3 regions of the Pseudoalteromonas sp. CO325X genome follow, and region 3 is predicted to be linked to each of the others. Evidence: predicted binding sites of a transcription regulator. Region 3 holds the regulator's gene; each other region holds the start of a gene.
What was found. Region 3 encodes FliA, which starts transcription of late flagellar genes. Its sites were predicted from a motif close to CTAAAGNTNNNNNNNNNNNNGCCGATA; they were not measured.
Positions count from the first base shown of each region.

Region 1: the regulator FliA is predicted to act here: its motif matches at 5,821-5,847, upstream of EXT46_RS10245 (DUF5610 domain-containing protein).
Region 2: the regulator FliA is predicted to act here: its motif matches at 4,132-4,158, upstream of pomA (flagellar motor protein PomA).

Region 1 covers NZ_SGPG01000020.1:60,527-70,612, reverse strand. The annotation lists gene EXT46_RS10260 (2OG-Fe dioxygenase family protein) at 1-70, opposite strand, end outside; gene acnB (bifunctional aconitate hydratase 2/2-methylisocitrate dehydratase) at 300-2,897, opposite strand; gene EXT46_RS10250 (OmpA family protein) at 3,155-4,216, opposite strand; gene EXT46_RS10245 (DUF5610 domain-containing protein) at 4,588-5,739, opposite strand; gene trmA (tRNA (uridine(54)-C5)-methyltransferase TrmA) at 5,935-7,032, shown strand; gene EXT46_RS10235 (thiol:disulfide interchange protein DsbA/DsbL) at 7,099-7,731, opposite strand; gene EXT46_RS10230 (thiol:disulfide interchange protein DsbA/DsbL) at 7,744-8,364, opposite strand; gene EXT46_RS10225 (serine/threonine protein kinase) at 8,405-9,382, opposite strand; gene ccoG (cytochrome c oxidase accessory protein CcoG) at 9,384-10,086, opposite strand, start outside.
Region 2 covers NZ_SGPG01000002.1:2,964-13,049, forward strand. The annotation lists gene EXT46_RS01360 (DNA topoisomerase III) at 1-1,629, opposite strand, end outside; gene EXT46_RS01365 (hypothetical protein) at 1,682-2,179, opposite strand; gene EXT46_RS01370 (flagellar motor protein MotB) at 2,348-3,274, opposite strand; gene pomA (flagellar motor protein PomA) at 3,277-4,038, opposite strand; gene EXT46_RS01380 (exodeoxyribonuclease VII small subunit) at 4,302-4,541, shown strand; gene ispA ((2E,6E)-farnesyl diphosphate synthase) at 4,550-5,437, shown strand; gene dxs (1-deoxy-D-xylulose-5-phosphate synthase) at 5,506-7,368, shown strand; gene EXT46_RS01395 (diguanylate cyclase) at 7,438-10,086, opposite strand, start outside.
Region 3 covers NZ_SGPG01000009.1:2,196-12,281, reverse strand. The annotation lists gene flhA (flagellar biosynthesis protein FlhA) at 1-1,737, shown strand, start outside; gene flhF (flagellar biosynthesis protein FlhF) at 1,769-3,268, shown strand; gene EXT46_RS02745 (MinD/ParA family protein) at 3,261-4,121, shown strand; gene EXT46_RS02740 (RNA polymerase sigma factor FliA) at 4,137-4,859, shown strand; gene cheY (chemotaxis response regulator CheY) at 4,898-5,281, shown strand; gene EXT46_RS02730 (protein phosphatase CheZ) at 5,299-6,054, shown strand; gene EXT46_RS02725 (chemotaxis protein CheA) at 6,071-8,368, shown strand; gene EXT46_RS02720 (chemotaxis response regulator protein-glutamate methylesterase) at 8,382-9,515, shown strand; gene EXT46_RS02715 (flagellar motor protein) at 9,508-10,086, shown strand, end outside.

The DNA.
Region 1 (10,086 bases), on a different contig from region 3:
TTACTGCGTCGATATGAGCTTGGTCGATAAAACGAAGCTGGAGAAGGTTCTGATTATTTAACGTTGTCATAAAGATCCTGCCTTTTATGCAAATTTGCGGGGATCTTAAGCTATTTTCGGTGGTGGTTTGATTTTATTTACCCAGTTAGTTTATATGTTTTTGCATCAAAAATGCATACATAGAAATATAACAGGTAAATAATCCAACATTTTTATATAGTGAAAAAATAAACACCTAATCAACTTTGTTTTGAGCATAAAAAAGCCCACTTGCGTGGGCTTTTTTATTTAACGCTGCATTACACCGCTTGCTGGATGATGACCTCATCCGCTTTTTTGGTGTACTGAGGCATTTTATGGAAGTTCAAGTAACGATACGTATCAGCCGCTGTCGCATTGATCTTCTCGGCATACTCTTGGTATTCCTGAGGCGTAGGTAGTTTACCCAAAATCGCTGCAACCGCTGCAAGCTCAGCAGAAGCCAAGAATACATTAGCACCAGTACCTAAACGGTTCGGGAAGTTACGCGTTGAGGTAGACACCACAGTCGCTTTATCAGCAACACGAGCTTGGTTACCCATACACAGTGAACACCCTGGTGTTTCAATACGAGCGCCGACACGGCCAAAGATACCGTAGTAACCTTCGTCTGTTAGCTGGTCACGGTCCATCTTCGTTGGTGGCGCAACCCAAAGTTGAGTTGGCAAACGACCGCCGTAGTTATCAAGAAGCTTACCAGCGGCACGGAAGTGACCGATGTTAGTCATACATGAACCGATGAATACTTCGTCGATTTTCTCACCGGTTACATCAGAGAGTAAACGCGCATCATCTGGGTCGTTTGGCGCACACAAGATTGGCTCTTTGATCTCTGCAAGATCAATTTCAATCACGTGCTTGTACTCTGCGTCTTTGTCCGCTTCCATTAGCTCTGGGTTGGCAAGCCATTCTTCCATCGCTTTAATACGACGCTCAATAGTACGTACATCGCCGTAACCTTCAGAGATCATCCACTTCAACATGACAATGTTTGACTCTAGGTATTCAGCGATTGATTCTCGGCTCAGCTTGACGGTACAACCGGCGGCACTACGCTCCGCTGATGCATCAGAGAGCTCGAATGCTTGCTCAACAGTAAGGTGCTCAACACCTTCAATTTCAAGAATGCGGCCAGAGAATTCGTTGATCTTACCTTTCTTCTCAACGGTAAGCAGACCTTCTTTGATGCCGTAATAAGGAATAGCATGGACTAGGTCACGAAGCGTGATACCTGGCTGCATTTCACCTTTAAAGCGCACCAATACAGACTCAGGCATATCCAGAGGCATAACCCCGGTCGCCGCTGCAAACGCAACCGCACCAGAACCTGCTGGGAATGAAATACCTAGAGGGAAACGGGTGTGTGAGTCACCACCCGTACCTACTGTATCTGGAAGTAGCATACGGTTAAGCCAAGAGTGAATAACACCATCGCCTGGGCGCAGTGATACACCGCCACGGTTCATGATGAAATCAGGCAGCGTGTGGTGCGTTTTCACATCGATTGGTTTCGGGTAGGCTGAAGTGTGGCAGAAAGACTGCATGGTTAAATCAGCAGAGAAACCAAGGCAAGCTAAGTCTTTAAGCTCATCACGAGTCATTGGACCGGTGGTGTCTTGTGAACCCACGGTAGTCATCTTAGGCTCGCAGTATTGGCCTGGGCGAACACCTGGCATGTTACAAGCGCGACCAACCATCTTCTGCGCTAGCGTGAAGCCCTTACCTGAGTCGGTAATGATCTTTGGCTTACGGAAAATATCTTCCGGTTCCATACCCAAGGAGGCACGCGCTTTATCGGTAAGGCCACGACCCACAATCAGAGGGATACGACCGCCAGCACGCACTTCGTCAAGAATCACGTCAGATTTAAGTTCGAAAGTGCTGATCACCTCATCGGTGCCGTGACGCTTCACCACACCTTCATATGGGTAGATATCAATTTGATCGCCCATATTCATGTCATCAACATTTAACTCGATTGGTAGCGCGCCAGAATCTTCCATGGTGTTGAAGAAAATAGGGGCAATTTTACCGCCAAGACAAACACCGCCAACACGCTTATTCGGTACGTGTGGAATGTCTTCACCCATAAACCAAAGTACTGAGTTAGTCGCTGATTTACGTGAAGAACCAGTACCTACAACATCACCTACATAGGCAAGTGGTAAGCCTTTTGTTTTTAGCTCTTCTAGCTGTGAAATAGGACCTACTTCACCGTTTTTATCAGGGTTAATGCCATCACGCTCATTTTTCAGCATTGCCAAAGCATGCAATGGAATGTCAGGACGTGACCACGCATCAGGGGCTGGAGAAAGGTCATCGGTGTTAGTCTCACCGGTTACCTTGAACACGGTAACAGAGATTTTCTCTGGTACTGCTGGCTTTTTCTCAAACCACTCAGCATTTGCCCATGATTCGATAACTTGCTGCGCGTACTTATTACCTGCTTTGGCTTTTTCTTCCACGTCATAAAACGCGTCGAACATAAGTAAAGTGTGTGACAAGCCCTTTACAGCAATCGGTGCTAAAGCGTCGTCATCAAGAAGGTCTACCATTGGCGCAATATTGTAACCGCCAAGCATAGTGCCTAGTAGCTCTGCTGCTTTTTCTTTATCAATAAGTGGCGTTTGCGTTTCGCCTTTAGCAACTGCAGCAAGGAAACCTGCTTTTACGTAAGCCGCGTCATCCACACCAGGTGGTACACGGTTTACAAGTAAGTCTAAAATGAATTCTTCTTCACCGGCTGGTGGGTTTTTAATAAGTTCGATTAAGTCAGCTGTTTGCTGAGCATCTAGTGGTGCAGGCACAATACCTTGGGCTGCACGCTCTTCAACATGTTTACGATATTCTTGAAGCACAATTTTGCCCTCTTGGTGACGTGAAAACAGCGCGTATCGCCAAAGCGCTTACGTGCTATTTATAAAATTTTGACACAAATACAATTATAAAGGCTTTAAAGATAGAAGAAAATTGCTGCCATTGCCCAGTAAGGAAATAGTCACTATAAATTTGATGAATATCAATTAAGAGAAGATATAAAGTGGTGAATATTGAGTAATAATTATTTGCAACAAAAAAGCCCAGCATCGCGCTGGGCTTTCTCATCAGTTGATACTTAGTTGCGATTTACTTTTACGCGTTCAGTTACAGAGATATGTGCTTCAACGCGACGGTTTTGCGCATGTGCTTGTGCAGTGTTTGCATCGTTTAACAAGCGCTCTTCACCGAAGCCCACCGTATTGATGCGCGACTCGGCAATGCCGTCGTCGATAAGCTGGTTCGCTACGTGATCGGCACGCTTTTTAGAGAGCGTTTTGTTATAAGCGGCATCACCCACTGCAGAAGCGTGACCTTCCAACAGCACAGTGGTTTTTGGATACTCTTTCATAAAGTCAGCCACTTCTTGAATATCATCAAAGTAACGCTGGTTTACGTCTGAGTTATCATGCGGGAAGCGCACTAACAAGCTCACTTTATCGCCTTTTTCCATGTAACGAGTACAACCGTTCTCATCCACCGCATCGGTCATAGGTGTATTTGCGCAATTATCTCGCGCGTCAATAACGCCATCTTTATCGCTGTCTTTCGGCTCTTCTTTAACTACTGGAGCAACAACAGGCTCTGGCGCCGGCTCTACTTTTTTCGGCTGCGGCTTATCACCAAAGTGATAGCTAAGACCGAGTTTAAGGCCGAAGTCTGAGTGATTTTGGTTCAAGCCTTCGTAGTAATTTGCTTCACCATAGGCAGCCCAGTTATAAGTTAGGTGATGGCGAAAACCCACACCTAGATTTGCCGCATTGAAGTCGTTATAAACATCAAACTTCTTAGCACCCAACACACCATAAACGGTATCGTTAAAGTGGTATAGTACGTCAGCACCATAACGCTCGCCGGTTTTATGATTGTCGGTATTTTCAATATCAAGCTCAAGTGCAGCGAACTCTAGGCGTGCAGTCCAATATTCGTTAAAGCGATAACCCACTTCAACACCTGAGCCAAAAGATTCGCCAATTTCAGTGCCTACAGGCGCACCATCAATACGATCCCAATCGGCCCAGAAATAATCCCCAAAAACACCAATATGGAGGCCTTCTTGCGGGTTTGTTTGTTCGTCAGCCATAACGCCTTGAGTTGCGAAAGCCAGTACAATAGCTGCAGAGAGTGATTTGATTTTCATTGTATCCATCCCATGTTAACGATTATCGAGCACGCGCTTAGCAGTTGTGCGTCACACACCAGATTGAAAAAGCGGCGAATACTGCTTCATAAATCTGAGCTCATTCGATTGTTATTAACTTTATTAGCTGGCATTTCTTGCTCTTATCGTAGCCACATTAATCGATGTGCTCTACGTCGTGGTCCAAGCCAACTGTTCATTTCCACACCCAAAGTGTAGACCGCAGTGAAGCAAAAACAAAAGCTTAGCCCCACTTTGTACTTCAAATTTAAACACAGGTTTGCTGAATAGCTGCTGAGCACCATATTAAAGTACTATGAACTGAATGTAACCAAGGCATTAAAAAAGCACCGAATGGTGCTTTTTGTTTATTACTCGCTGTCATCGCTGGGGGTCGATGGTGAGTCCTTTAACAGCTGCTCCAGCTGCGAGAACATCGCTTTGCTGTAGTCAATAAACTCCTGCACTTTCTCTTGCTCTTTATCTTGATTGAGCCAAAGCATCAACCCCGATAGTTCATTTTGCAGCCCTAAGTCACCGGCCTGCTTGTATGCCTCTTTCAGCGACTCATTGAAAGGTTGCAGCTCTTTGGCAACCTCCTTACCTGGAGCCGTGCGCTCATACTCTCTTATTGCAGCACGAGTTTTAGTTTGTGTCAGATCCATAGAGAAGGCGACTAGCTCTGGGTTATCTAGCTGCAACTCACTGGCTTTATTGAACGCCTCATCATATTGGCCGCTAAAGAAGTCTTCACTTACGCCTTGCAGTTGTGCCATGAAATCATTTACAGCTTGCTGCTCATCTTCATTTAATTCGCCATTAACCGATAACGTGAAGTTTAATTCCTGCTTCTCAAACTGTTCAGATGCATAGCCAGCCCCTTGCTTTTCGCCGGGGGCAAATAAACTGGCTGCCGCACCAGCTTGGTAGTTTTGCGCTAAACTAACGATCACTTCATCGCCTTCAGCGGTAGTAAAGCGATACTCGGCATTATTTTGTAGCTGCATATACTGGGCTTGGCTTACCGCTACACCATTACCAATACTTTGTTCGCCAAAAAGCGATTGCTCAAACTCATTGAGCCCTTCCTCAATACCTTTTTGTGACTGCTCAATGCCGGTTTTAATTTCGTCATTGAGTAGCCCAGCATCTTCAAGCTCACCGTAGGCATCATCAATACCGGTTTGCACGCCTTCGCGCGCTTGCGCCAGCATTTCTTGTAACTTGTCGTCATTGGCGCCATCAGCTTTGGCTTTTTTCACCGCACCTGTGACAAACTGCAGCACATTTTTCACAACCTCTTCGAAGTCAAATAACGGCTTGCTTTGCTGTTTTGGTTGTTCGAGCCCTAACGCTTGCGCCAATTTATCATTCAATACCTTGGCACCCACTTGGCCATAACCCGATGAGTAACTATCAAACCTCGGAGAGTTAATCGCGGGCTGTGCCGGCGCATCACCTTTATTTTTTAAACCAGAACGATTGCTTTGGTTAAAGATATGATTTAAATCGCTAATTTTCATGAGCTAAGGCCCTCCTCTGCAGTGGTTGCCAAGCCTTGGCAGCACACATTCATGAGTCAATTAATATACTACTACCGCTATTATCGGCAGCACGCACAGAAACTGTAGAAATTTTGTGCACTTTATAATGACCGATACTGGACAAACCGTGGCAACTGCCTACAATAGCGGCGCACTTAATAACGAGAGGTTTGCATGCCAGTAATTGATATCGATACCAGCACCTATGACGCGCAGCTAACAGAAAAACAACAACGAATCACGACACAGTTTTCGCGCTTTGGTGTGCAACAGCTTGAAGTGTTTGCTTCGCCGCCGAAGCATTACCGTCAACGTGCTGAGTTTAGAGTATGGCATGATCAGGACGAGCTCTACCACATTATGTTTGACCCCGTGAGCAAAGAGAAGATCCGCGTTGATCACTTTGACCCGGGTGCGCCGCTAATCAATGACCTTATGAGCGCACTTATCAACGAGCTCAAAGATGATGAGTTGATGCGCCGTAAACTGTTTCAAATCGATTACCTCACGACGCTAAGCGGTGAGGCATTGGTGAGCCTGCTTTACCACAAGCCACTCAACGAGCAATGGCTAGCTGGTGCCAAGGAATTACAAGCAAGATTACAAAAACGCTTTAATGTTGAACTCATTGGCCGTGCTCGCAAACAAAAAGAAGTGTTAGGGAATGACTATGTTATTGAGCGCTTGCAGGTAAATGGCCAGCAGTACGTTTATCAGCAAGTAGAAAACAGCTTTACCCAACCCAATGCCAAGGTGAACGAGCTAATGCTGGGCTGGGCTCAAGATGTGTGCGCCCCCTTGAATAATGATTTGCTCGAGCTTTATTGCGGTAATGGTAACTTCTCTGTCGCCTTAGCAGGGTCTTTCAATCGCGTATTGGCCACAGAAATTTCGAAGTCATCGGTTAAATCGGCACAATACAACATCGCTGCTAATAAGGTGACTAACCTCGATATTATTCGTATGAGTAGCGAGGAATTTACCCAAGCTATGCGTCAAGAACGCAGCTTTAGCCGCTTAAAAGACATCGACTTACAAGAGTATAACTGCCAGACCATCTTGGTTGATCCGCCGCGTGCTGGTATGGATGAGCTAACCTGCAAGTTGGTGAGTGAGTATGACAATATTGTCTACATCTCCTGTAACCCAGATACCTTAGAGCGCGACTTAGATAGGCTAGCAAGTACTCATAAGGTAACGCGATTCGCGATTTTTGATCAGTTCCCTTACACCCATCATATTGAATCCGGTGTGTTCCTCACTCGCAAGTAACTGACATTGTTTGCAGAATAAAAAAAACCGCATCATTAAATGCGGTTTTTTTATGTCTTTCTTAACTTATTTTTTCGCAAGAAAGTTAATCAGTGCGGCAATATCTTCAGGATCGGTAACACCTGACTCACGACCTAATAGTAGGCGATATTTACCATTAACAATAAAGGTAGGAACACCGCGTAGGGCCCCTTTTTCTTTAAAGTATTCTTGATCGCGCTGCATCTTCGAGGCTTTAGTGCGAATAGCAAAGCCTTTGAATAGCTTGTCAAACTTGTCGCCATCTACGCCGTTGGCAACAAAAATATCTTTCACATCAGCGACTTCGTTAAACTTAGCGCGCTTGGTGTGGATATGACTGAAGATGGCTGCAATCAGCTTATCTTTTTGCGGCAGCACTTCAGCAGTCGCGAGTGCTTGTGACAGCATATCTTGATTCTCGGTGCTGCGGCCGCCCATGAAGTTAACGTGGCTTTTCTTAAAATCAACATCTTTGCTGAGCTTTGGTTTTACATCCATAAGCAAGCCTTCGTACGCGTTACATGCGGGGCAATAGAAAGAGAAAAACTCTTTCACTTCCGGCTTACGGCTAGCTCTGTCCGAAACCACTTCATAGTGCGTGCCTTCTTCAAACTGTGCCGCAATTGCACTGATAGGCAGCGCTAATGCCATCATGGCTAAAGCAATGAACTTCTTCATCGAGTACTCCGATTATTTTTCTAATAAATAGTTTACGAGCTCGTTTAGCTCTTGTTGCGATGCCACTTTATGCACATGTACTTTGTACTTATCGTTAACGATGAGTGTTGGCACACCGGTCAAAGCACCTAGTTTTGAGTAAGTTGTTTGGTCATCCACGGCTTCTTTCTCACCATTTACAACAGGTTCGCTCGCAGCAAGCATAGCGAAACGTTGGGCATCAATGCCTTGCTCTGCGAGCAACGCTTCCACAGACTCTTGCGTTTGTAATGGCTCGCGTTGACGGTGAATGCTATCGAAAATCGCCTGCGCTACTTCGGCATCTTTACCTTCTTCTTTGGCAACGAGGTAAGCCCGAGTTAAGCGGTTTTGCGCATCTTTATCAATACGTAAGAAGTTTACATGGCTCTTAACTAAAGGCACGCCTTCAGGCAGTGACTCTTCAAGTGCCCCAACAATAGGCTCAAGCTTGAAGCAATGAGGGCAGTAGAAAGAGAAAAATTCGGTTACTTTATCAGCTTCAGACGCTTCAGCTTCAAGTACTTGATAGTGCTCGCCCGCTTTAAAGTCAGCTGCCCAAGCGGCAACAGGTAGGCAAAGTAGTAGTAGTGAATATTTTAAAGTTTTTATCATAGTCATCTCAATGTATACATTAAACATCAAAAGCAGGTGCTTAAGGTAAAAGTTTTAATGGTGGCTCATCTAACGCCGCCAACTGCTCTTTTAAAGCCAGAGTTTGCTGTTCCCAGTATTTGTCTTCAGCGAACCAAGAAAAGTTCCGTTCAAACGCCGGATCTGACCAACGTTTTGCTATCCAGCCCATATAATGCACCATGCGCATGGCTCGCAATGGCTCAATCAATCGCAACTGAGAATGGTCGAAGTCGGCAAACTCTTCATATGCCAGAACCAATGTATCAAGCTGCAGTAACTGATTTTGCCTGTCACCACTGAGCATCATCCATAAATCTTGAATCGCAGGGCCTTGTCGGCTGTCATCAAGGTCAACGAATGTCAGGGTGTTGTCCGCAGACCATAGAATGTTGCCAGCGTGGCAGTCACCATGCAAGCGAATACTCTGCGAACAATCATAAAGTTGTACCGTTTTATCAATAACCTGTTGCAGTACCGTATAAAATGGCAGCGACATGGCTGTGCTCACCAAGTTACTTTGCTGTAAATGAACCTTAGCTTGATGCAAATACTCGTCGCACCCAAGCGTTGGTCGCTGCTCAAAAGCAGACGCTTTAGCCGTTTGGTGCATCCGCCCGATTAAGCGCCCGAGTTGCTCCAACTGATCCAGATTGTCCATTTCAAACTGCCGACCACCCACACTTGGGAACAAGGTAAAACGATAACCTTGATGCTTAAACAGGGTCTTGCCGTTGATTGTCAAAGGTGCCACCACTGGCACCTCAGCATCCATTAATTCTTGAGTGAAGCGGTGCTCTTCCAAAATTTGTGCATCGCTCCAACGCTCTGGGCGATAGAACTTTACAACATAGCGGCGCTTATCCTCCGCCAAAAATTGATACACCCGATTCTCATAGCTATTGAGTGCTAACAACCCCGACTCGGCATACACCTCAACCGAGTCAAGGGCATCTAAAATGGTGTCAGGTGTCAAAGATGCAAAACTAAACTCGCTCACATTAGCGCCCTTTAAAGAAATTGCTGGATTGCTTAAGCTGAGTGTCAGGGCTATCCACTGGGTAAAGCACAAACTCAAATTCGGTCATTGGCTTACGTAAGTCATAAGGGTCAATGATCACCGACAACGGTGCATTGTGGGAGCGCCCCGGCTGTACGGTGAACTCCTGCTCACCAATCACTTGATAATGCTCCAATCCCTGCACTTCGACTCTAAAGCGTTGTTCTTGTTGGGCTTTATTAAGAATCTTTAAGGTATAGGTATTCTCTACCAAGCCTTCCATATTGACCCGATACAGCTGATTCCGATCGCGGATAATGTCTAAGTCCATCGGCACGCGCATCATGATATTGGCCGCCAGCGCACCAATAAGAATAAATAGAATGACTGAATAGCCAATCAGCTTGCCACGAACGGGTTTGGTTTTCTCTGCCGACGCTTCAAGGTTGCGCTCGGTGGTGTAGGAGATAAGCCCGCGTGGATAATTCATTTTATCCATCACGCCATCGCAGGCATCAATACAGGCGCCACAGTTTATGCACTCATACTGCAGGCCGTTACGAATATCGATGCCGGTCGGGCACACTTGCACACACAAGTTACAGTCGATGCAATCGCCTAAACCCAGTTCCTTGGGATCTTGTTTACGCCCACGTGGACCACGTTTCTCACCGCGCTTAGCATCGTAACTGACTGTGAAGGTA
Region 2 (10,086 bases), on a different contig from region 3:
TCCTTTACGAGTAAGAAAACCACGTGAGAAAAGCAATTCGATGATGCTTGCTCTGGTTGCCTCAGTGCCTAAGCCATCGGTATCGCGCAGCACTTTACGTAATTGTGTGTCCTTGACGTAACGGCCAATGGATGTCATTGCGCTTAATAGAGTGGCATCACTAAAGTGTGCCGGGGGTGTGGTCTGCTTATCGTCAATACGTGCATCATCACACTGTAGCAATTGCCCTAAGGTCAATGGTGGTAAACATTGCTCATCTTGCTTCGCCTTTTTGCCCATGAGCTCTTTAAAACCCAGCTCAATGTCTTCTCGGGCTTTTGTTGTAAACTTGCCTCCAGCTATGGTCACCTCGACATCACTTTGGTAATAGCGATATGCAGGCATAAATTGAATGAGGTATTGGCGACAGATCAGTTCATACACTTTGCGCTCGTTATCATTCAACTGCGCTGCGGTGTGCTTGGCTGTAGGTACGATGGCATGGTGCGCTGCCACTTTGCTATCGTTAAAGCAACGGCTCTTTTTATTGCTATCTACAGCTGTGAGCTGCTGTGCGGTGAAAACGCCATTATTAAGCACTGCGTTAATAATATTGCTGGCGTCAGCAAAATGCTCCTTAGGCAAATAGCGATTATCTGAGCGCGGGTAAGTAATTAATTTATGCTTCTCATACAAGCTTTGACAACAATCTAATACCGCCTTCGCGGAGAGAGAAAAGCGCTTCGCTGCATCTATTTGCAGTGCCGATAGGTTGTAAGGCAGAGGGGCTTGCTCTTGCTTTTGCTCTTTGCTTAAGTCGGTCACACTTGCCGGTTGGCCGACAATCCGCCCGACTACATTTTCTGCAAGCTTACGCAGCAATACTCGGCCCTGTTCATCTTGATAGGCCCGACACGCTTCGCTTGGTTGCCACTTCAGCCAAAATGACTCGCCTTGTGCTGTAGTCACTTGCGCGTGCACCTCATAAAACGGCTTACTAACGAACTCGGCTATTTCTTTATCTCTGGCGACCACCAGACCCAGCACCGGGGTTTGTACCCTTCCCACTGAGAGCACCCCTCGATAACCGCTTTTTTGTCCCGCCAAGGTATAAGCTCGTGTTAGGTTCATACCAAACAACCAGTCGGCGCGCGAGCGGGCGAGTGCTGAAACACTCAAAGGCACAAACCGGGTATTGGGCTGCAGCTGGTTCAGGGCTTTTTTCACTGCAGGCAAGTTCAAATCACTGATCAGTAACCGCTCAACCGCTTGCTTTTTATGTTGCGACAAAGATACCTGATTAATCACTTCATCAACCAGCAATTGCCCTTCTCTATCGGGGTCGCCGGCATGCACTAAGGTGTGAGCTTGCTTTATCAGCTTCTTAACTAAAGTGAGTTGTTTACGAGTTTTGCTTTTCGCTTTTAGCTGCCACTGCTTCGGAATAATAGGCAAGTGCGCTAATTGCCACTTTTTAAAAGCGGGGTCATAGTCATCGGGCTCAGCTTGCTCAAGCAAGTGACCGATACACCAGGTGACACAATCGCCATTACCGACCTCTATATAGCCTTCTTTTTTTTGCTGAGGTTTGGGCAAGGCTGCGGCTATAGCACGGCCAAGAGAGGGTTTTTCGGCAATATAAAGCTTCATGATAACAACTGGCTATTTATACAGTTGTTACAGTGTAGAGTATAATTACGAGCTAGGAAAGAGTGCGCGCGGCTGTTTTGTTTCTTCTTGCCTGCAACCAAAACAGTATCGGTAAATAGCACAATATTAAAGTAGCGCTGTTTATGATTGGTAATAGGGTTTTGTAAAGGTACGCGCTATTAAATGTTAGATCCCATAAATGGCGATCGGCGACACGCCAAAGCTGTAAAAAAGGCGCAGCCACAACAATAAGCTGGCCAGCAATACTTTGCCACATGTGCACTTTGCCACGAATGCCCCAATAAGCAATTATTGCCATCCAAATAATATCGTTGCTTGCCCATACGACATAACGCCAAACTTTTTCGGTATCATGGTCGAGCAGCATGTCGTGGATAAGAGTGCCGAAAAGGAAAAAGCCTGCTGTTAATAACGCGAACCGTAGAGCCTTACGTTCTTTACTAAGCCAAAAAAACACAATGGCTGGCAACAAAAAAGCTGCCGAACCATTGTTCATTAAAATTAAAAACTCTCCCAACCAAGAAGGCAAAATTTTTTCCTATTTCTTGATCTGTTGGAGCTTCTCGGTCTTGTCGTCATCACCATTGCCATTGCCTGGCATATCATTGAATTTATAAAGATGTAACATATTCGTTCCCTGTCTATTCAGCTTTAATTCAGTTGCTAAATTACCGTATTTTCAGCACAAAGCCAATAGTTACTGCACAACTTCAATGGGGTCAGATTCTTTTGCTTTACCCTGCATGATTGAAATCTCGACGCGGCGATTACGCTTACGATCTTCATCAGTTTCATTGGGGACTAACGGCCGCGTGTCTGCGCGTCCCACCACGACCATTCTACTTTTATCAAAGTCATCAACCTTTTGCATTTCACTGGCAACCGCGACTGCGCGCATCGCGCTCAGGTCCCAGTTGTTGGTATAGAGCTCATTAGAGACTTGGAAGTCATCGGTGTGCCCCGAGACAGTGATTTCTCCGGGTACATCTTTTAGTAATTCAGCAATATCTTGAATAATAGGCTTAAATTTTGGCTGTAAGAAAGCGCTGCCGGAGGGAAAAGAGCCGTTTTCACGAATGCGAATAATTATTTGCTGCCCTAAAGATTCCAGTTCTATGGCGCCGTCAATAATTTGCTGTTCTAGCTGTTGGGCAATTTTCTTCACCAGCTCATTGGTGCGCTCTTGGTCTGCTGCGGCGATAGCTTGCTGTTGTGACTGCTCATCGGCGGTACTGGCAGACTCCCCGCCACGTTGGTCCCCACGTTGCTCTTTACGACCGCCTGCGGAGTCTTCTTCCCCAGCTTGGAACTCCAGCATTTGCTGTGTCATTTCAACAGTCTGCTGTTGAATTGTCTCAATGGGCGTGGGATCTGGGCGCCCCGGTTTAAATTCCATGGCGATGACACTAGTTCCTTTAGGTATGTCTTTTACTTCCAGTTTATTTTGCACACCAAAAGCAAACTTCATGGAACCAGCAATTTGCTTAAACTTGAGCACATCCATCTCGGAGAACGCTAATAGCAATACGAAGAAACACATCAGTAGCGACATCAAGTCTGCGAACGTGCCCATCCAAGCCGGTAATCCGGGAGGGGGGCATTTGCAGGGTTTTTCATCCGACATACTTACTCCTCGGTATCAACTTGGCGCTTGGACTCTGCCAGATAATTTTTCAGAATGCCTTCGATAACTTTGGGGTTTTGTCCGTCTTGAATACCTAAGATGGCGTCTAAGATCAGCCGTTGATTGAGCTCTTCTTCATCTTTGCGCAGTTCTAACTTGGATTGGATAGGAATAGCTATCACATTGGCGAGAAACGCACCGTACAATGTGGTTAGTAGCGCCACCGCCATCGCGGGGCCAATCGCTTTGGGGTCATCCATGTTAGAGAGCATCGCCACCAAACCGATCAAGGTCCCTATCATACCCATTGCTGGGGCTATATCACCCAAGGCCTTGAACAGTCCGGCGCCTTGCTCATGGCGAGCGGTGGTCAACAGAATATCTTTTTGCAAAGTAGCACGAACCACATCGGCGTCATGGCCATCTACCAACATATCAATGCCTTTACGCATAAACTTGTTGTTAATCTCTGCCTCTTCTAGCGCTAAAAAGCCCCCTTTACGAGCAGAATCTGCCAGCTCTACAGCCTTCTCAATAAGCTCATCGGGTGATTCAATTTTAAACATGAAGGCTTTGCCGGCTACTTTCCCTATGGTGAAAAATTGCCCCATGGTGTAGTTAGCAAGCACGATAAAAAGAGAACCACCAAATACAATTAGCACCGAAGGAGTGTTATAGAACATGCCCACATCACCACCAAGCACCATAGACATGACAACGAAACCAATCGCGCCGAGAATACCTATTATGGTTGCTAAATCCACATGTCCTCCACCCACTTTACTATTCAGCGCCTTCCCACTAAAGCCCTATATATGGCCAGGGAATATCAGACGTTATTATAATTACTCTTGAGATATCGGCAACTTGCTGAATTACTTGAATCATTTTTTTAAAATCGCGAAGCGACAATATTAAAACTAGCATGCCTACACAGCTTTGCCGTGAAAATCGCATCCATCTTTGACCTAGTCCACGATTCCCCCTAAAATTGGCGCTCTTATTAGGTGTAGTGAGTGACAAGGCCATGGCCCAAAAAAAACCAGAAAACCTAAGCTTTGAAGAAGCCATTAATGAATTAGGGCAAATTGTAACTGATATGGAGCAAGGTGAATTGTCTTTAGAGCAATCTTTAAAGCAATTTGAACGCGGTATTGGTCTGGCAAACGCATCGGCTCAAAAGCTTGATAACGCCCAGCAGAAAGTAAGCATGTTAATGAGCAACGACCTAAATGCTGAGCTCACCCCAATGGATGATCAAGAGTAGTCGCCCCTGTGAATTTAAAACATGCCTTAGCACAGGCACAACAGGATGTGCTACACACTCTACAGCGTTATTTTCAAACACAGCAACAAACACAGCCTCAATTATTGGCGGCAACGCAGTACTGTATTGAAAATGGAGGCAAGCGCTTGCGACCATTTTTAGTCTATGCTGTAGGTAATATGCTTGCAGCACATCAAGACGATCTTCACAAAGCCGCTGCAGCCATTGAGTGTATTCATAGTTACTCTCTGGTGCATGATGATTTACCGGCCATGGACGATGATGAATTACGGCGCGGTCGACCCACCTGCCATATCGCATTTGACGAGGCCCACGCTATTTTAGCTGGCGACACCTTGCAAACCATCGCCTTTGAGCTGCTCAGTAGCACTGATTTTGATATCGGCGCTAGCCAACAGTTAGCACTGATACGCAGTTTAAGCCAAGCTTCAGGACTATTGGGTATGGTAGGCGGTCAAGCGCTAGATATCGCGGCCACCGATAAAGCGATTTCCTTAAGTGAACTTGAGCATATTCATCGCCTAAAAACCGGGGCATTGCTAAGCTGCGCCATTGAACTGGGCTATTTGTGCTCCCCGAACGTAGAAAACAGCACACGTGCTGCATTAGACGATTACGGCCGTGCCATCGGCCTGGCTTTTCAAGTGCAAGATGATATTTTGGATGTTGAAGGAGATACCGCCACGCTAGGAAAGCCGCAAGGCTCTGATGTGGCTGCAAATAAATCTACTTATCCTGCGCTTATGGGCCTCGATGGTGCCAAAGATAAGATGCAGCATTTGTATCAACAAGCTATTGATGCGGTGTGCCCGCTCCCATACGACACCCGTGTTCTCGAGCAACTCGCAGGCTATATCATCGCCAGAGATCATTAAAAATGACTACTGATGCGAAGGGCTGGTTTGATATACTTCAGCCATCGCAGTAAAGGATAAAACGACGCATGAATTTGGATAGTAGCAAGTATCCCTTATTACAACAGGTCAGCAAGCCTGAACAACTTCGCGAGCTACCGCAAGAGCGGTTAGGCGCGTTTAGCCACGAACTGCGGGACTACTTACTAAACTCCGTATCGCAAAGTAGCGGTCACTTTGCCTCCGGGCTCGGCACGGTTGAACTGACTGTTGCGCTGCACTATGTGTACAACACCCCGTTTGATCGCCTGATTTGGGATGTAGGCCACCAAGCCTATCCGCACAAACTGATCACCGGCCGCCGTGAGCAAATGCACACTATTCGCCAAAAAGATGGATTACATCCGTTTCCTTATCGCGGTGAGAGCGAGTACGACACCTTTAGTGTCGGTCATTCGAGTACCTCCATCTCTGCCGCTTTAGGTATGGCTATTGCTGCGCAAAAAGAAGGCCAAGGCCGTAAAACCGTTGCCGTCATCGGCGATGGTGCTATCACTGCGGGCATGGCCTTTGAGGCGATGAACCACGCTGGCGATATTAATTCCGACATGTTAGTCATTTTAAATGACAACGAGATGTCTATTTCAGAAAATGTCGGCGCGTTAAATAATCATTTTGCGCGTATTCTCTCCGGTAGCTTTTACGCCAACATTCGTGAGGGCAGCAAAAAACTCTTATCAGGGTTACCGCCTGTGAAAGAACTGGCTAGCCGTATGGAAGAGCATCTTAAAGGCATGGTTATACCGGGCACCTTCTTCGAAGAGCTTGGCTTTAATTATATCGGCCCAATCGATGGCCATGATGTCAACATGCTGGTCGACACCCTGCGCAATATGCGCAACCTCAAGGGTCCTCAGCTGCTGCATATAAAAACCCAAAAGGGCAAAGGTTATAAGCCTGCCGAAGCCGATCCTATTGGTTACCATGCGGTGCCCAAGTTTGACCCGACTGTGACTAAATTACCCAAATCTAAGCCAGGCGCACCGACCTTTTCAAAAGTGTTCGGCGATTGGTTGTGTGATATGGCCAGCGTTGATGACAAACTGATGGCCATCACTCCGGCAATGCGCGAAGGCTCGGGCATGGTGCGCTTCTCTAAAGAGTATCCACAACAGTATTTCGATGTTGCTATTGCAGAGCAGCATGCGGTCACACTCGGTGCAGGGTTTGCGTGTGAAGGCCTAAATCCCGTAGTGGCAATTTATTCAACCTTCTTACAACGAGCCTACGATCAACTTATTCATGATGTAGCGCTACAGGAATTGCCTGTGCTCTTTGCCATTGATCGCGCTGGCGTGGTTGGCGCCGACGGGGAAACTCACCAGGGCACGTATGACTTAAGTTATTTACGCTGTATTCCTAATATGGTCATTATGGCGCCAGCTAACGCCAATGAATGCCGTAATATGCTCTATACTGGGCATCAGCTTAATAAACCCGCCGCTGTGCGTTACCCGCGTGGCAGTGCTGGCGACGGTGAGCTTGATAGCGAAATGCAACAATTACCCATAGGCAAGGGGCGTGTTATTCGCAACGGCGAAAAAGTCGCAATACTGTCGTTTGGTACCTTGCTGGAGAATGCCCAACAAGCGGCAGAGCAGCTCAATGCCACCCTAGTTGATATGCGTTTTGTGAAACCTCTCGATCACCAGCTGATTGATAAGTTGGCAAGTGAGCATAATGCGCTTGTCACCTTGGAGGATAATGTTATCGCCGGTGGCGCAGGCTCAGCAGTAAGCGAATACTTAGCGCAAAGCAAGCAGCTTAAGCCAGTTTTGCACCTTGGCCTACCCGATGTATTTATTAAGCATGGCACGCAGCAAGAAATGCATGCTGAGCTTGGCCTTGACGGCGATGGTATCACTCGCCAGATAAGTACGTGGTTAGATTAACACGCTAGCGAGTTTGATATTCGGTAATAAAAAAGGAGCCAAAGGCTCCTTTTTTATTTATTCACTTTCTTAACGCATCCAAATTTTAATGTCGGCTAAGCCGGTGCTTTGTAAGGTGGCTATTTGCGCATCTAAGTTCTCACTTTGCTCAAACTCAAAGGCATCCAACTGATCATCAAACTCAATGTGCGCACAGCCATCGCCGCCGCGCTTTTTCACCTGATGAAGGGCGATATCCGCTAAGTTCACCGATGTTTCCCAGCCGATCACTTGGCCGCCGAGCAAGGGCATCGGATAACAAGACCAGCCCAGCGACGCGCTAAGATTAATCTTTTTACCATTGGGGAGTTGAAAACTTTTCTCTGCGATAGATTTGCATAACTGGCGCGCAAACTGATTGACCTGATCAAGCTCGAAATCGCGCAGCAGCAACAAGAACTCATCACCGCTCCAGCGGGCCACATAGTCGGAGCCCTGCGTGCAGGAATTCAATAGAGTCGCCATTTGTTGTAAGCAACTATCGCCGCTCAGCGGTCCGTAGGCATCATTAATACGTGAAAATTTGTCGATATTTACTATCAACAGCACCAGAGCCCTGCCCTGCTCTTGTAATGAAGACGAATTACGCTGGTAATGCTCAATATCTTTAGGCAGCTGATCGAATAAGAAACGCCGGCTACGCAGTCCTGTAAGCTCGTCAGAGTGACTCACTAACTTCAGCTGAGAGTTCACCTGGTTAAGCTTATCATTGGCATCACGCAGCTCCATAGTGCGCTCTTCCACCAAACTCTCCAAGGCTGCTTGTTTGCGGCGTTCCTGGGCTCTAAACACCCACAGCAATAAATAGATAATAAAAAATAACCCGGAAACAATCAGCAACCGGAAATACACCGTTTCATCGAAGCGTTTCGGTACCTGAAACGCATAATGCGTGCTTGTCGCCTCTTCCCAACTGTCACTGGTGCGCTTGGCTTCAAGCTTAAAAGTAAATGGGCCAGGAGGTAAGTTAGTATAAATGGCTTCACGACGATTTTTAGCATAGCGCCAGTCCGTATCCAAGCCGCTTAGCTGGTAACGAAACTCCACCTCAGCCGGGGCGTAAAAATCAATCGCCGTATAATTAATCGTTAAGTCGCGCTCATCGGTATCAAGCTCAGGATTCACACCCAAGCCACCGGTATACAAAGTACGTCTGGGAGTGGCAATACTCTCCACTTGGGGCGCTAATTGGTCTTGACCAAAGAGCTGCACATTTTTAGGGATTTCCACCACTCCTTGCAAACTCGGATACCAAATAGAGTCACCACTGTCAGCCACCGCGTCATGGCCTAAACCAGCACAACATTGACTGGCTTTACCATCGAGCTGGCGATCATACGAGGAAATCACCTGCTCTACTTGTAAGTTTCCAATTTCATCCGAGAATTGCTCCACCGGCATGCGGTAGACGCCTTTCATGGTGCTGACCCACACCCGCTGCAGGGCTTCATCATGATGCAGACTAAAAATGGAGCCATAGGGCAAGCCATTGGATACATCAAGCTGGTGCCAGCGTCCTTGGGTACTGCGATAGAATAAGCCGTCATTTAACGAACCAACTAACGTCCCAACATCATCAATTTCTAAAATACTGGTGACATAAGCGCTTTCCAGTGCTGTAGAGTCGCCGATGCGCTCTATGCCTTTATCTGAGAATAAGTAGCCGCCTTGGCTGGTACCAATTAAGCCGTATTTGCCTTTATCCAGCACGTAAGTAATAAACTTACTATCGAGTACAGCATTGTAGGTAAAGGGCGTTAACCCTCGATACCCCATGCGATACATCCCCCGGCCAGTACCAAACCACAGGCCGCCAGCACTCGACTCACTGATAGCAAACACCGGGTTTTGCCGTAATTCTCGCGCGTCGATGTTATATAGCTGCTCGTCTTCGAAGTACAACACACCGCGATCCGTGGCGATATACAACCGCTCACCAACAAAATGCAAATCATGCACCGCACTGCGGCGTAATTTAGCCCGAGGCACGCGATTAATAAAATTATTATCTTGATCGAAATAACCAACGCCACTGCGATTAGCCACCCATAGCTGACCACTCGGTGATAAGGTAATAGCCATCACCGCTTCGGTCATACTCGAGAGTGCATTATGGCGCTCAACCCGGCCCGCGTGGGCAAGCCAAAGGCCCTCGCTGAAGCTCGCCAGCCAAATATTGTTTTGTTCATCGCGGTAAATATCGGAAAACCAGATGCTTTGATCCAGTGCTGCTGGCTCAACCCATTGCCACTCTTTAGAATTATCGCGATACAGTAATCGTCCATAGGTTGAGATCCACAATGCGCCATCGGAGTCACTCATAAACTTATACACCGCCGCATTACTGGCGTTGGGTAAAGTAAATGGCCGTAGCTCATCATCTATGTCTAAGAAGTAAGCTCCTAATTCAGAGGCCAGGTATAAAGTGCCTTCTAGCCAGGCTAAGTCGTGGATAATGGTTTGTGCTAAACGATCAGGCAGGGTCACCCGCGCAGTTATTTTTAAACGCAAGCGCGATGACGACGATGACATATTGGTTAAGCGCAGTAAGTAGTTTTCACTGACTAACCACACGCCTTGCGGTGCCAGTGCCATTTTACTGACCGAAATTTGGTTGATGGCAGTCAGACGTCCCTGAATACGGCCGCTGCGCCGACGCTCGCTCTCGGGCAAATGAAA
Region 3 (10,086 bases):
GTGGGTCTGGTTGTCTTTCTGATCTTAATTATTATCAACTTCGTGGTTATCACCAAAGGGGCCGGACGTATATCAGAAGTGTCTGCCCGCTTTACCCTCGATGCGATGCCCGGTAAACAAATGGCCATTGATGCCGATTTGAACGCGGGTTTTATCAGCGCCGAGCAAGCGCGGGAGCGGCGTGAAGAAGTCACCCGTGAAGCGGACTTTTACGGTTCGATGGACGGTGCCAGTAAGTTCGTAAAAGGCGATGCCATTGCGGGTATCGTTATCTTAGTGATTAATATCGTTGGCGGGTTATTTGTCGGTATGATCCAACATGACTTGAGCTTTTCTCAGGCCATGGAAGTGTACACCTTACTCACCATTGGTGATGGCCTCGTGGCACAGCTGCCATCGCTGTTGCTATCAATCGGTACTGCCATCGTCGTAACTCGCCAAAATGAATCACACAATATGGGCGAGCAAGTTAAAACCCAGCTTGGCAATGACAAAGCACTGTGGATAGCATCCGGTATTCTCATCACTATGGGATTGGTACCGGGGATGCCCCATGTGGCGTTTTTAGGCTTGGGTGGCTTACTTGGTTTTGTTGCTTATTATTCGCAAAAGCAGGCAAAACTTGCTGCTGAGCAGGAGCAACAAGAAGCTGAGCAGGGCCCTGGCAGCAATGTTGCCACCCACGACGAACCAAAAGAATTGGGCTGGGACGATGTGCAGCAAGTCGATGTCATCGGTTTGGAGGTAGGCTACCGTTTGATCCCGCTGGTGGATCAGGCCCAAGGTGGAGAATTGTTAAGCCGCATTAAAGGGGTCCGTAAGAAGCTCTCACAGGAACTGGGCTTTTTAGTGCCGCCTGTTCATATTCGCGATAATTTAGAGTTAGACCCTAATGCCTATCGCATTACGCTAATGGGCGTGTCCAGCGGTGATGGTGAACTCAGTCATGGTGATGAACTGGCCATCAACCCGGGTCAAGTCTTTGGCCCAATCAATGGTGTGGCGACCAAAGATCCGGCTTTTGGTCTGGATGCGGTGTGGATCAAGCCAGAGCAAAAAGATGAAGCACAGTCTTTAGGTTACACCGTGGTTGATGCTGCTACGGTAGTAGCGACCCACATTAGCCAGTTACTCACTAATAACGCCTCACTGCTATTAGGTCACGAAGAAGTTCAGAGTCTGCTTGATATGCTAGCGAAAAGCCATCCGCGTCTAGTAGAAGGTCTAGTACCAGATGTGTTACCGCTGACGACCATAGTGAAAGTGCTACAAAATCTCCTCAATGAAGGCGTTGCTATTCGCGATATGCGCAGCATAGTGCAAACACTCGTAGAGTATGGTCCGCGCAGCCAAGACCCTGATGTATTAACCGCAGCGGTACGTATTTCATTGCGTCGTTTGATTGTGCAAGATGCGGTTGGCGCTACGCCAGAAATTCCTGTCATAACATTGGCGCCTGAGTTGGAACAGATGTTGCATCAGTCGCTTCAGAACGCAGGAGATGAGGGTGCTGGCATTGAGCCAGGCTTGGCAGAGCGGCTACAGGCCTCTTTAAGCGAAGCCCACCAGAACCAAGAAATGTCGGGTGAACCTTCCATCTTATTGACCTCCGGGATGCTTCGTACAGTGTTATCACGTTTTGTGAAGCACACCATCCCAGGGCTGAAGGTGATGTCTTACCAAGAAGTGCCCGATGAGCGTCAAATTAAGATTGTTAGCTCCGTTGGACAGCAATAGATCGGAAAGCCGGTTGTGAGAGGGTAATATTATGAAAATCAAACGCTTTTTTGCTAAAGATATGCGTACAGCACTGAAAGAAGTAAAAGATGAGCTGGGTGTTGACGCGGTGATCATGTCGAACAAAAAGCTTGCAGATGGCGTTGAAATCGTTGCTGCTATTGACCATGAACGCCCAGCAGCCGCACCGAAAAGCGCTCCCGAGCAGCAAATGCAGCCCCGCGCCACTGAGCAGCGTATGGTACGCCCACAAACACGTACGCAACGTCCTGAGCCGCAAAGCCACAATGGTGTGGCCGATTCATTACAGGCGTTGTTAGAGCGTCAGAGCCCAAAACCAAAGAATGCTGCTCTCGCCGACATGTTTTCGCAATCAGGTATTGATATGAGCGCGCCTGAAGAGCCCGTTGAGCAGCCTCAGCGTCGCGCTGCGCCGGCCAATCACTACGCTCCGCAGCCAACGCTAGCAGAGCCAACGCAAGCCCGCGCTGCAGCGCAGTCCATGGGTGATGATTTGGACGGTGACGGTTTTGATGAGCCACACCGCCAGCCCAATGATTCTGTACAGCAAGAGGGCATGGACAGCGAAGAGATCAGTGCCATGCGCGATGAGATGAATGCCATTCGTCAGCTTCTTGAACATCAAGTATCCGGCTTATTACATCAGGACCGAGCGCGCCGTGACCCAACTCGTGCCTGCTTCATCGAGCGCTTGCAGGGCATGGGTATCGACACTGAAGTGGCTGAGCAGTTAGTGCGATATGTACCAGACGATGTATCGCGCAAGCAGGCATGGAGTGCAGCCCTGGATATGGTGCAAAAGCAGCTACACACCACCAATAATGAAATTTTACGTCATGGCGGCGTCTATGCGTTAGTCGGTCCTACCGGCGTAGGCAAAACCACGACGGTTGCAAAACTGGCCGCATTAGGGGCGCAAAAATACGGCGCTGACAAGGTTGCGCTGATCACCACGGATACATATCGTATCGGTGCTTACGAGCAGCTAGCAACTTATGGACGCATCATTGGTTGCCCTGTGAAGCAAGTAAAAGATGCCAATGAATTGGCCGATGTGCTTTATCAATTACGCAATAAACGTCTAGTATTAATTGACACTGCGGGAATGAGCCAGCGCGATTTACGTTTAAGTGAGCAATTAAACACGCTCATGCGCAGTACGCGAGTCGATATTCGTAGCTATTTAGTGCTCAGTGCCACAGCACAACATGAAGTGCTTCAAGAAACCGTAAGGCACTTCCAAAAAGTTGACTTAAGTGGTTGTATTTTCACCAAACTTGATGAAAGTCTAAGTTTAGGCGAGATTATTAGTGTAGCGATTCAAAATCGCTTACCAATAGGGTATCTTACTAACGGTCAACGCGTTCCAGAAGATATTCGCGTTGCTAACTCAGAAAAAATGGTTAGAAAAGCTGAACAATTGTTTATCAAACGCCAAAAAACACAAAAATCAGCGGCACCAGCAGGGCGCCAAACAGTGGCGTCTCAGGCAGTAGGAATGTATGATTAACACAGTGCACGATCAAGCAAGTGGCCTTCGAAAAATGAATCAAAACAATAGCCAAGGCGTAAAAGTAATCGCCGTGACCGGTGGCAAAGGGGGCGTCGGTAAAACCAATGTCTCTTTGAATTTAGCTATTGCCATGGGTCAGCAAGGCAAACGTGTCTTAGTGTTAGATGCTGACCTAGGACTGGCAAACTGTGACGTTATGCTTGGTCTGCGTGTTGAAAAGAACCTTTCTCATGTTCTAAGCGGTGAGTGCGAACTGCGCGATATACTGGTAACTGGGCCTGCGGGCATTCGTATTGCTCCGGCAACATCGGGGTCACAGAGCATGGTTGAACTGAGTGCTGCAGAGCATGCAGGTTTAATCCGTGCGTTTAGCGAGCTCGATAACGACTTTGATGTCCTTATTGTCGACACCGCCGCCGGTATCTCCGATATGGTACTGAGCTTCTCGCGTGCTGCGCAAGATGTTGTGGTGGTGGTCTGTGATGAGCCAACCTCAATTACCGATGCCTATGCGTTGATCAAGGTGCTTAGTCGTGAACATGGCGTATACAAATTCAAAGTCGTTGCCAATATGGTACGCAGCCAGCGTGAAGGGCAAGACTTATTTGCCAAACTCTCCAAAGTAACCGACCGGTTTTTAGATGTGGCGCTCGAATTAGTGGCCACCGTGCCCTATGATGAAAACATGCGAAAATCAACGCGTCGCCAGAAAGCCGTTGTGGAGTTATTCCCTAACTCACCCGCTTCGGTATCGTTGAAAAGTCTCGCTGGCAAGGCATTAAAGTGGCCAACCCCGAATCAACCATCGGGGCATTTGGAGTTCTTCATTGAAAAGCTGGTCAATAATTAACTGTTGTTCGGATTTATGAATAAAGTGGCTGGATATCAAGATCAATTACAATTAAACACTCTGGTCGAGCGCCATGCCGCGCTGGTCAAGCGTGTTGCATGTCATTTGCTGGCTCGACTGCCGGCGAGTGTGCAGCTCGATGATCTCATTCAGTCCGGCATGATTGGCCTCATTGAAGCATCAAAAACCTTTGACGCCAGTAAAGGCGCCAGTTTCGAGACGTTTGCTGGTATTCGTATTCGTGGTGCGATGCTTGATGAAGTACGACGAGGAGATTGGGCTCCACGATCGGTACATCGCAATAGCCGCGCTGTAGCTACCGCTGTACATGAATTAGAAACCTCCCTAGGTCGGGAACCAAAGGATGTTGAAGTAGCTGAAAAACTTGATATTTCGCTCGATGAATACCATCATATTTTAAACGATGTTAATTGCTCTAAAGTGCTCGGTATCGAAGACTTAGGTGTCGATGAAGATGTACTCACCCCGAGCTGTGAACAATCTCAAACGGGGCGGCCCTACATCAGCGTTCACAATGAACGCTTTAACCAAGCATTAGTAGCGGCAATTAATTCTCTCCCCGAGCGTGATGCATTGGTATTATCGTTGTATTATAACGATGAAATGAATTTAAAAGAAATTGGGCAAATACTGGACGTAAGTGAGTCCCGTGTGAGTCAGATACATGGTCAGGCAATGATTAAGCTCAAAGCGAAAGTCAATGACTGGGTCAATTAGTAGTAAGAATAAAGGTTCATACCTCACTGGAGGATACTTTGGATAAAAACATGAAAATTCTCGTGGTCGATGACTTTTCCACTATGAGAAGAATCATTAAAAACCTATTGCGTGATTTAGGCTTTACCAACGTGCAAGAAGCGGACGATGGTAGTACCGCGCTGCCCATGTTGCAAAACCAAGAGTTTGACTTTGTGGTTACCGATTGGAACATGCCAGGTATGCAGGGTATCGATTTGCTCCGTGCAATTCGCGCCGACGACAGCTTAAAGCACATTCCAGTACTGATGGTAACTGCAGAGGCGAAGAAAGAACAAATCATTGCCGCTGCCCAAGCTGGCGTGAACGGTTACATTGTTAAGCCCTTTACCGCAGCTACATTAAAAACCAAGCTGGATAAAGTATTTGAGCGCTTAGGTTAACCGAGAAGGAGAGGTTTATGTCAGCTCCCGCTGCACCTCACATTACCCTAGAGCAAGCCAAACAGCTTGTATCGTTTCTTGAGCAAGGTGAGCAGGAGAAAGCCGATCAGCTGATCCTCGATGCTGCTTCCAAGGAACAGTCCGAACTGTTTGCTGAGGTTGGCAAGTTGACGCGGCAGCTTCACGAGTCGTTGAAGAATTTCCAACTCGATACGCGCTTGAACGACCTCACGCAAGAAGCCATTCCCGATGCTAAGCAGCGTCTTAATTATGTGATGGAAATGACCGAGCAGGCGGCAAACAAAACCATGGATGCCGTGGAAGCCAGTTTGCCCATCGCTGAGCAGCTATCCACTGAACTACATCAAATTAAACCCATTTGGGATAAATTGATGCGTCGTGATCTCGAATTAGGTGAGTTCAAGCAGTTGTGTCATCAGCTCGATAGCTTTATGAACCGCTCTCAAGGCAGCACAGTGGAGCTGCACGATCTACTTAACAATGTGCTGATGGCGCAAGATTACCAAGATTTAACAGGGCAAGTAATTCGCCGCGTAATCGAGCTGGTGCGCGAGGTAGAAGACAGCCTTATTAATTTATTAACTGTGTTTGCGGGCAACGAAGGTGAAGAACCGGTGGTTGAACAACAAAAAGCAAAACCAGCTGTGAACGCAGAAGGTCCAGAAGGGCCAATTATAGACACAGAATCACGTGATGACGTGGTCTCAGGCCAAGATGAAGTAGACGACTTGTTGTCTAGTTTAGGCTTCTAAAGAGGAGAGCGGCTGCATGAGCTTTGAAGTAGATGAAGATATTTTACAGGACTTTTTAGTCGAAGCAGGTGAGATATTGGAGCAGCTCTCTGAGCAGTTAGTAGAGCTTGAAAATAACCCTGATGATAAAGACTTGCTCAACGCTATCTTCCGGGGCTTCCACACTGTTAAAGGGGGAGCTGGGTTTCTCGGCATGAATGAGCTGGTGGATGCCTGCCATGGTGCTGAGAATGTGTTTGATATTCTGCGCCAAGGTAAGCGCCAGGTTACTTCAGAACTGATGGACGTGATCCTGCAAGCGCTCGATACAATTAACGATATGTTTGCGCTTATTCAAGCACGAGAGCAGCCGCAACCTGCAGACCCTGAGTTACTTGCTGTATTGCATAAACTGAGCGAACCTGAATCCGAAGATGAGGCACCTATTGCAGTGCCTGAACCTGCCGCAACTCCCAGTGAACCTGTTGTTGAACCCGAACCCGTGCCTGAAAATGACGCATCAGGGGCCGATGATTTTGGCGATGATATTTTGTTCGATGCGCCAAGTGCTGGCAGTGACGAAGGCGAAGCGATTGATGAAATCACCGAAGATGAATTCGAAAGCTTGCTCGATGAATTACACGGCCAAGGCAAAGGCCCGTCTGTGGGTGAAGGCTCAGCGGATGCTGGAGCATCCGGTAATGATGAAGATATTACCGATGATGAGTTCGACTCGCTACTAGACGAATTACATGGCGCAGGCAGCTTTGGTGCCATTAGCGATAATGGTTCCGCGCCGAGCGCCGACGAGCAGGGGACTGCACAGCAGAGTGCACCGACTGCATCGGGCCAATCAGAGTCGGCCAGTGGTGATGATGAAGACATTACCGAAGATGAATTTGATGCGCTACTTGATGAGCTGCATGGTAAAGGCAATGCGCCTAAAGCAAGCTCGGCAGACGCTTCGCCAGCGCCGGTTGAAAAGCCTGCAGCGCCAGTAAGCCAAAGTAAAGCTAAAGATACACCGCCGGCAACGCCAGCGCCTAGTCAAGCACCAGCGGCCGCAAAACCAGCGCCAAGCACGGCTAAGGGGAGCACCCCGCCTAGCAGTGGGGATGCCAAAAAACCGGCACCTAAAGCCGCACCACCGCCACAAGCAGAAACGACAGTGCGTGTCGATACCAAACGACTAGATCAGATCATGAATATGGTGGGTGAGCTGGTATTGGTGCGTAATCGTCTTATTACCTTAGCGAATAATAACAACAGTGAAGCTATGGGTAAGGCTATCTCGAATCTTGACGTGGTCACCGCCGACCTACAAGGTGCGGTGATGGCAACTCGGATGCAGCCAATTAAGAAAGTATTTGGCCGCTTCCCACGTGTGGTACGTGATCTTGCCCGCAGCTTACAAAAAGATATTTCCTTGGTCCTTGAAGGGGAAGAGACTGATTTAGATAAAAACCTTGTCGAAGCCCTCGCTGACCCACTTGTGCACTTAGTACGTAACTCAGTGGACCATGGTATTGAGATGCCTGATGTTCGAGAAGCAGCAGGTAAACCTCGCATCGGAACGGTACGCTTATCGGCTTCTCAAGAAGGCGACCACATTCTCCTGAGCATCCACGATGATGGCGCTGGGATGGATGCCGAAAAACTGAAGAAAATCGCTATTAGCAAAGGGGTTATTGATCACGACCAAGCCGCTCGGTTGAGTGACACGGAAGCCTATAACCTTATCTTTGCCCCTGGATTCTCCACCAAAGAGGAAATTTCTGATATTTCTGGGCGTGGTGTGGGTATGGATGTGGTGAAAACCAAGATCAGCCAGCTTAACGGCACCATTAATATCGACTCACAGCTCGGTGTTGGTACCCGTCTAGATATCAAAGTACCGTTGACGCTTGCTATTTTGCCAACGCTGATGGTGATTGTTGGTGAACAAACCTTTGCTCTGCCATTGGCGGCTGTTAGTGAGATTTTCCACCTTGATTTGACCAAAACCAACATTGTTGATGGTCAGCTCACCATTATTGTGCGTGAAAAAGCTGTACCACTATTTTATTTAGAGCATTGGTTAGTCAAAGGAGCGGACCGCACTCAACGTAAAGCCGAAGGCCATGTCGTCATCGTTCAAATTGGTACTAAAAAGGTCGGCTTTGTGGTGGATTCGCTGATTGGTCAAGAGGAAGTAGTCATAAAGCCTCTGGATGCGCTGCTGCAAGGCACACCAGGTATGGCCGGGGCGACAATTACCTCAGACGGTGGCATAGCCTTAATTCTAGACGTGCCAAGCATGCTAAAACATTACGCTGGGCGCTCCAGCGTTAACTAAAATCGAGTATTAAATGGCTGTCAAAGTTCTAATAGTTGACGACTCAAGCTTTTTTCGTCGCCGGGTTACTGAAATTCTTGAAGGTGATGCCAATATCGAAGTCATTGACGCAGCTGTCAATGGCGCCGATGCGGTGGAAAAAGCAGTTAAGTTACGCCCAGATGTGATCACCATGGATGTGGAAATGCCAGTGTTAGATGGTATTTCTGCGGTGAAACAAATCATGGCGAAATCGCCAACACCTATTCTTATGTTTTCCTCACTGACGCGTGAAGGAGCCAGCGCCACACTGGATGCACTTGATGCTGGGGCATTGGATTTCTTACCGAAAAAGTTTGAAGACATCGCGCGCAACAACCAAGATGCGATTGAGATACTCCGACAAAAGGTGCGCGAGCTAGGACGCCGTCGCCTTTCGCGTTTTAATCGCCCAACGACCTCGACAACGGCATCATCACCAGCGCGCCCCAGTGTCACGACACGCAGTTCAGCGCAACCTGATAGAAGCTTTAACCAAGGAGCGTCGACTCGGCCTCAAAGCGCCAGCCAATTCAAGCCCAGCGGCAAAAAGTACAAGCTAGTGGCTATCGGCACCTCTACCGGGGGGCCTGTGGCGCTGCAAACGATTCTGACCAAGCTGCCAGCCAATTTTCCTCATCCTATTTTGCTTATTCAGCATATGCCGGCGGCATTCACTCCTGCATTTGCGCAGCGTTTGAATAACCTTTGCAAAATCAAGGTGAAAGAAGCGCAACAGGGAGACCGTTTACAACCTGGAACAGCGTACCTTGCACCCGGTGGTCAGCAAATGATGTTTGATGGCCGCGCTCAACAGCAAACCCTGAAGGTATTTCAAGACGACAACCCAAGAATTACTTATAAACCTAGTGTTGATGTTACTTTTGCCAGTAGCGCAAAAGCATTCGGCGGTGATGTATTAGCCATTGTGCTGACCGGCATGGGTGCTGATGGTCGCGAAGGTGCGCGGATGCTTAAACAATCAGGCTCACGGGTTTGGGCACAAGACGAGCAGTCTTGTGTCGTGTATGGCATGCCGCAAGCGATAGCCAGCGCCGGTTTGAATGATCACCAAGTGGCTCTTGACGATGTTGCCGCGCATTTACTCAAGGAAGTCGGCTGTGGATAAACTTTCCATAATTGGCCTTGCTGTTGCCATTATCGCCATTACCTTAGGCTATAGCCTTGAGGGCGGTATGGTTTCAGGGCTGATTGATGGACCGGCACTGATCATTGTCCTTGGTGGCACTTTAGGTGCCGTAATGTTGCAATCGCAACTAGCGACCTTCAAAAAGGCCTTGGGAGTCTTTAAGTGGGTATTTGTTCCCCCTTTTTATGATACTCAAGCTGGGATTGAGCAAATTAAATCGTGGGCCAGTACCGCACGTCAAAAAGGATATCTGGCTCTTGAGGAACAAGCACTCGTAAGTGAAGACCCTTATGCCGCTAAAGGCTTAAGCTTGCTGATTGATGGCTCTCATGAGCAGCGCTTGCGTGACACCCTAGAAATCGAGCTTATGTTAGAGCGCGAGCGGTTGCTAGATGCAGCTCGGGTTTACGAGGCCATGGGAGGATATGCGCCGACCATTGGTATTTTAGGGGCTGTGCTCGGGCTCATTCAGGCGATGGCATACATTAGCGAACCCGATAAATTGGGTGCTGGGGTCGCCACCGCGTTTTTGGCTACGATTTATGGTGTG